2 regions of the Cytobacillus sp. FSL K6-0129 genome follow, and region 2 is predicted to be linked to the other one. Evidence: a T-box and tRNA genes for the amino acid it is inferred to sense, from the RefSeq annotation. Region 2 holds a T-box; the other holds one or more tRNA genes.
The links. A T-box is a leader RNA that pairs with one kind of tRNA and senses whether it is charged. The one in region 2 lies ahead of alaS (alanine--tRNA ligase), so its partner is inferred to be a tRNA-Ala.
Positions count from the first base shown of each region.

Region 1: it has a tRNA-Ala gene. The T-box ahead of alaS (alanine--tRNA ligase) is inferred to sense a tRNA for this amino acid. The anticodon was not compared.

Region 1 covers NZ_JBBOXM010000001.1:2,044,276-2,047,708, reverse strand. Annotated here, with positions in the region: gene MHI57_RS10145 (SRPBCC family protein) at 1-254, opposite strand, end outside; gene MHI57_RS10140 (DinB family protein) at 552-1,022, opposite strand; tRNA gene MHI57_RS10135 (tRNA-Ala) at 1,569-1,641, opposite strand; gene MHI57_RS10130 (MgtC/SapB family protein) at 1,703-2,398, opposite strand; gene MHI57_RS10125 (DMT family transporter) at 2,525-3,400, shown strand.
Region 2 covers NZ_JBBOXM010000001.1:1,595,936-1,599,368, forward strand. Annotated here, with positions in the region: gene alaS (alanine--tRNA ligase) at 1-1,781, opposite strand, end outside; T-box leader at 1,836-2,042, opposite strand; gene MHI57_RS07870 (AI-2E family transporter) at 2,132-3,208, opposite strand; gene MHI57_RS07875 (DUF3918 family protein) at 3,355-3,433, opposite strand, start outside.

The sequences.
Region 1 (3,433 bases), 450 kb from region 2:
GTGAAAACAAGTTTCGCTGGTGGTTCAACCAATTTGTATTCTCCAATAGCTCGATAATCTTTCCCATCCCGATGATCCACAACTTCCCATGTTCCACCTACACGAGGATTACTCTTTGCCACTTTATTTGTATTTTCCATGGTGAACATCCATTTCTTAATCGTGTCTGCTTTAGTCCACGCGTCAAATACTTTTTCTGCTGGAACATTAAATTTGCGTTTCATATTAAGGGTTGTTATTGATGTTTTTGCCATCTGAACCATCCTCTCAACGATTATTATTCTTTTGATTCATTCTTACGTCTTTACTACTTGAAACGTTGCTCTTATATACGAAAGTGGCCTTTCAAAAAAATAGTATAACCAATATTGGATAATATTACAAAACCATCAATGGTTAAATCTCGATACTTTTTCTTGAGAACGTCAGAATGAAAGCAGGATATCAAGAAGTTATCATTTCAGCCAATTTTCAAAGACTTTGTAGCCATCAATTTGTATTCATTCTCTACACCATACGTATCAGCGAGTTGTTGATAACACCAATGAGACTTAATCCCATATATGGATTCTAGGTATTCCTGCTGATCTTAAGTAATCCAATAACTGACCGGTATGAACAGATTCATGATAAGCAATTCGTAATAGCATGTCACCTAAATCTCGTATGTAACCTGCATCGGAACGGTCAATTTTTATATTAAATAGGTCTTCTTCTGAAATTGATTTAATTGTATTTATAAATTGCTGTCTATATGGTTCAGCAAAATCCAATTCTGCATTTACAGAAGTGAAAGGACGATTTTCGAATGGAGAATTGAATTTGGACAAACTCCTTCTATTTTTAATTGCTAGGTGATAATAATGTTCGCTTTCTAACACATGCCTAATCATTTCTAGGCATGTCAAGGCTTCATCATCAGGCTTCCATTCTAGCTTATCTTGAGGAATAGATGTCCAGACCTTAATACTTCTTCTTCTAATTTCGTTGAAGTTTAAAATAATTAAATTAACTGAGTTCATAATATCCTCCTTGAAAATTATATCTTTAATATACACGAATAAACGTTCGTGTTGAAGAGGATTAGTTGAGCATTTAAAAAACAAGATTAGAGGAGTGATGTAGAAGTAAGTGGAAGAATAAGAGAATAAGGCACAGGAGCTGCATTTAACAACGGACTTACTAGCCTTATTCAGTCAAATGAGGTACAGAATTACCATGGAATATGACAATACCATTTAGTGCATTCTTGTGGTTTTACTTCACCTGCAGCAGAAGCAGGAGAAACAATTGTTAAGGTGAGTATATTCAGGATCTTTATAATCGAGTTAGTAACTTATGGAACCGATTCATTTTCTGTCCAACCCTGCTCCTCTCTAATAACATCTTCATCTTCTGGGTTTACAGCATGTACTTTAATGGCAACCCTTGTTTTCAGAATGTTTGCACTTGATTATGTGCTTATACAATTTATGTGATGCTTCTAAAGGTGTTGAATGAGGTTTGTAGTGGGGGAGGATAATTAGACAAAAATAAAAGAAGCCCTGATAAATCAAGGCTTCTTGGTATGGAGAATAGGGGGCTCGAACCCCTGACCTCATCGCTGCCAGCGATGCGCTCTCCCAGCTGAGCTAATCCCCCGCTAGATATATTGAAATTATAGCGGGAGAATGAATATTTTTCAATAGTCAAAAATAAAAAATTAGTGCAAGCTTTCTATTTCCATCGACTTTACTCCCGGCACTTGAGAAATTGTATGATAAAAGTCAGTTGTTTTTTTACGATAATCTACTGCAATAGTTAAATAAACTTGTGGGTAGCCCTCTTCAGTATCTTTAATTCTCATCCTGCGAATAGCCGCTTGCTGCTCTTTAATGGTATGAATAATCGTCGTGATCTGGTCCTTCGTTTCAACTGCCATTTTCATCGTAATCTCTTTTTCTCGTAGTTGTCTTGGGCCAATAAGCCCTAATAAGTAGGGAACAACTTCAACTGAAATAATAAGTAATACGACGCCTGCAACAGCCTCCATATAATATCCAGCTCCAACAGCGATACCAATTCCAGCTGCGCCCCAAATTAAGGCGGCGGTTGTAAGGCCGGAAATACTATCATTCCCTCTCCTCAATATGACCCCTGCACCAAGAAAGCCAATTCCTGATACAATTTGAGCTGCTAAACGTAAAGGATCCATTGTAATATTAATATCGTCATTACCTGGAAATATGTATGCTGATTCTATTGACACAATAGTGAGAAGACAGCTAACGATTGAAATGACTAGGCTTGTTTTTAAGCCAACTGGTTTACGTTTTAGTTCTCTTTCTAGTCCTATAATAAGACCAAGCACAGCTGAAATCCCTAACTTCATTAGGACATCCATTTCTAATCCGTACATAATATCGCCTGCTTTATCATTTAATAAATTTTAAATAAGTTACCTTTACTATAGGTTTAAGGTGTAAAATAGTCTATACCTAAATATCAATATATAGAGACAAGGTGATAGCATGGGGTAGTTAAGATGAATCCGCTTTTTGTATTAGCTATAGGAGTTGTTTCAGTTTCAACTTCAGCCATTTTTGTAAAGTTGATTTCAGCTCCCCCTGGTATTATTGCTTTTTATCGTCTCCTTTTTTCAGTCGTGCTTATGATGCCAATCTTTCTTTTAAAATATGTTCATGAAATTCGTCATATTACAAGCAAGGATTGGCTGTTTTCTATCATTGCGGGTATTTTTTTAGCTTTCCATTTTATTTTATGGTTTGAGTCTCTTCAATACACATCGGTTGCTAGCTCGACTGTGTTAGTTGCCTTACAACCGATTTTTGCATTTATAGGTACTTATCTCTTCTTTAAAGAAAAAACTTCTTGGAAATCCATTTTGTCAACTATAACTGCGATAGGCGGTTGTATCATTATTAGCTGGGGTGATTTTCTACTAAGTGAAAAGGCGCTCTATGGAGATTTGTTAGCACTCATCGCCTGTGGGCTAGTAACAGGGTATCTACTGTTTGGGCAGACCGTCCGTCAAAGAGTATCCCTGATTACTTATACATTTATTGTATACAGTATTAGCACATTGACACTTTTTATCTATGTCATGCTTAACAAACAACCTTTGTATCCTTATCAAGTAAATGACTGGATTTTTTTAATTCTCTTAGCACTTTTTCCAACATTATTAGGCCATACATTATTTAATTGGTCTGTAAAGTATTTAAGTACTTCTGTTATTTCGATGGCTACTTTGTTTGAACCTGTGGGTGCAGCCATTTTAGCTTATTTTGTACTACAAGAAAGAATAGCTTGGTCACAAATTTTGGGTGGGCTATTTGTTATAGTAGGGCTATCTTCCTTTTTAATAGATGAAAGAAGAAGAAGAAAGAAACGATTATAGGCAAATAATGAAGATCAAGTTTAGAAAATGAAG
Region 2 (3,433 bases):
TCTGGTTCAACGAGAGAACCTGCTTGATTTACATGCGTACCTAATACATCTTTCAATGCTTGGTGAAGAAGATGTGTCGCAGTATGATTTTTTACGATTTTATTACGATTAAAATAATCTACAGATGCTTTAACCGATGAATGAGCTTTTAATTCTCCTTCTGTGACAACTGCACGATGGAGGTTTTGTCCATTTGGAGCTTTTTGCACATCTTTTATTTCAACCCTCACGCCACTTGCTGTTAGAGTTCCCTTATCAGCGATTTGCCCACCACTTTCAGCATAGAAAGGAGTAGCTGTCAATATTAATTGAACCTCTTCGCCTTGACCAGCTTGGTCTACTAGCTCGCCACCACTTACAATTGCAGCTACTTCAGTATCAATCGTCAATTGTTCATACCCAACAAACCTACTGTCTACCGTAATTTCACCTAGGACACTATCCTGGACTTGCATACTATCTATATCTTGACGAGCAGCTCGAGCGCGATCACGCTGATTTTCCATCTCTTTTTCAAAGCCATCATGGTCGATGCTCATCCCTTCTTCTTCTGCGTACTCCTCTGTTAATTCAACGGGGAAACCATACGTATCATAAAGACGGAAAACATCTTTTCCATCGATTACAGTATGTCCATTAGCTTTTTCTTTTTTCATTACTTCTGAAAGAATAGCTAAACCCTCGTGTAACGTTTCATGGAAGCGTTCTTCTTCGTTTTTAATGACTTTTTGAATAAAAGCTGTTTTTTCTTTTACTTGTGGATAATAATCAACCATTATTTCTGCAACCACTGGTACTAACTCAAACATGAACGGACGATGAATATTGATTTGTTTCGCATAACGAACCGCGCGACGTAATAATCGTCTAAGAACATATCCTCTACCTTCATTTGATGGAAGAGCACCATCACCAATTGCAAATGCTACTGTACGAATGTGGTCAGCAATCACTTTAAATGCGACATCTTGTTCCGCAGTTTTCCCATATTTCTCAGCAGAAATATCTTCTGTTCCTTTAATGATTGGCATAAATAGATCTGTGTCAAAATTCGTCTTTACATTTTGCACAACTGAAGCCATACGCTCTAAGCCCATGCCCGTATCAATATTTTTCTTTGGTAGTGGAGTATATGTTCCATCTGGATTATGGTTAAACTCAGAAAATACAAGGTTCCATACTTCCAAGTAACGTTCGTTCTCTCCCCCAGGATAGAGCTCAGGATCATTTAAATCGTTACCATACTCTTCTCCCCTATCATAGAAAATTTCTGTGTTCGGTCCACTTGGTCCTTCACCAATATCCCAGAAATTCCCTTCCAAACGAATAATTCGTTCTTCTGGTACACCTACTTTTTCTCTCCATAATTTGTACGCTTCATCGTCCTCAGGGTGGATTGTCACAGATAATTTGTCTTCTTCAAAACCAATCCATTTTGGACTCGTCAAGAATTCCCAAGCATATAGAATCGCTTCTTCTTTAAAGTAGTCACCGATAGAAAAATTCCCAAGCATTTCAAAGAATGTATGGTGACGTGCTGTCTTCCCAACATTTTCAATATCATTGGTACGTATTGATTTTTGTGCATTAACGATCCTTGGATTTTCGGGAATCACTCGACCATCAAAATATTTCTTCAATGTAGCTACACCACTATTAATCCATAGTAGTGACGGATCTTCATGTGGTACTAAAGAAGCACTTGGTTCCACTGCGTGACCTTTTTCTTTAAAAAAATCTAAAAACATTTGTCTAATTTCTGCACCAGTTAAATGTTTCATAAAAAAACCTCCTAAAAAATTTATGTAACCATAAAAAAAAGCCCTCATCCCCAATACAGGGACGAGAACTTAAGCTCGCGGTACCACCCTGATTGTGAAAGAAAACTCTCACCTCTCAAAGCACCTTAACGCGGTGAACGGCAGTAGTTAACTGCACTCCGGATTAGCTTTCTGTTATCCTTCATCGAGAAATTCTCTCAGCCATGGAATTTCCTCTCTTTCGAATGGACTATAACATACTTCTTCCATCAACATCTTACATTATTTAAATAGATATAGTCGAATTATAGCTAGATTTTTGCTCTTTTGTCAATATCAATGTCTAACAGTATCAACAAATTCAGCTGAAACTATACCTTATCTGCCCTATGTCGGTTCATTAATAGTTTACGTGCATGTATAAGACTAATTTTTAGGATTGCCAAAATCGGAACAGCCATAATTAAACCAATGATACCGCCAGCTTCTCCACCAGCTAGTAATGAAAGCATAATAATGAGGGGGTGCATATGTAAGCTTTTCCCTACAATTAAAGGAGATAATATATTCCCTTCCACAAATTGCAATACAACTATAATAATTAATGTGATAATTACCATTTTGACTGACAGGGTCGCTGCAATAATCACCGCTGGGACTGCACCAATAATTGGACCAAAATACGGAATAATATTGGTTATTGCAATGATAAAACCAAGCAACAATGGATACTTCATACCGAACACCCAAAATAAAGTAGCTGAAATCACCCCGATTACTAAACATACAAGGAGCTGCCCACGAATATAACCTCCGAGTGACTTATCAACATCTCTTATAAACAAAACAGCTTCTTTTCTCCATCTTCTTGGCGTTAAGTACCAGACTGCTTTTTTTACATCCGTATAATCTTTTAAAAGGTAAAAGGAGATAAATGGGATAATAGCGATGATTAAAGCATAATTAAGAATCTCAAGCAATATATTAATTGCCTTTGTTAATAATTTATCTAATGCTGCTTCAATATTGTTAATCCCATCCTCTACACGTAATTGTAATGTTTCTGGCCATTCAGATGTGCGTTCTTGAATCAAAGCAATAAAAGAGCGATATTGCTCGGCAAACTCTGGCGCATGATCAACTAAATCATTTAGTTGATGAATAAAAGCCGGAATCCCTTTATACAATCCGTAGCCAACACCACCAAAAAATAATAAATAAATTCCTAAAGCTGCTAATCCTCTGTGCATACCCGTTTGATGTAACTTTTCAACAATAGGGTGTAAGAGATAAGTAAAAAACGCCCCAAGTAAAAACGGAATCAGCACAACAAGCAGTAATTTTAAAAGAGGGAGCCATAATTCTTTTAATTGAAAAAAGATATAAAGTAAAATGAGAACAAGCAAAACAAAGCCTAAACGGTACAACCATTTCATACGAACGTCCATGCACTACGCCTCCCTTTACTATCTTGAGAAGAGAGCATATGAATTATACATACAAGTTAAACAAGGGACGGAATGGATTCATTTATTGACATAGCACAGGTACGAAAAAACGTCCCCAATCTATTTGATTGAGGACGCCAAAACATTTAAAACATTTTCATTACTTTTCTTTGTATTTTTTTCATATCTCTTTTTGAGACGATGTTATTTTTCTGCATATAGCTA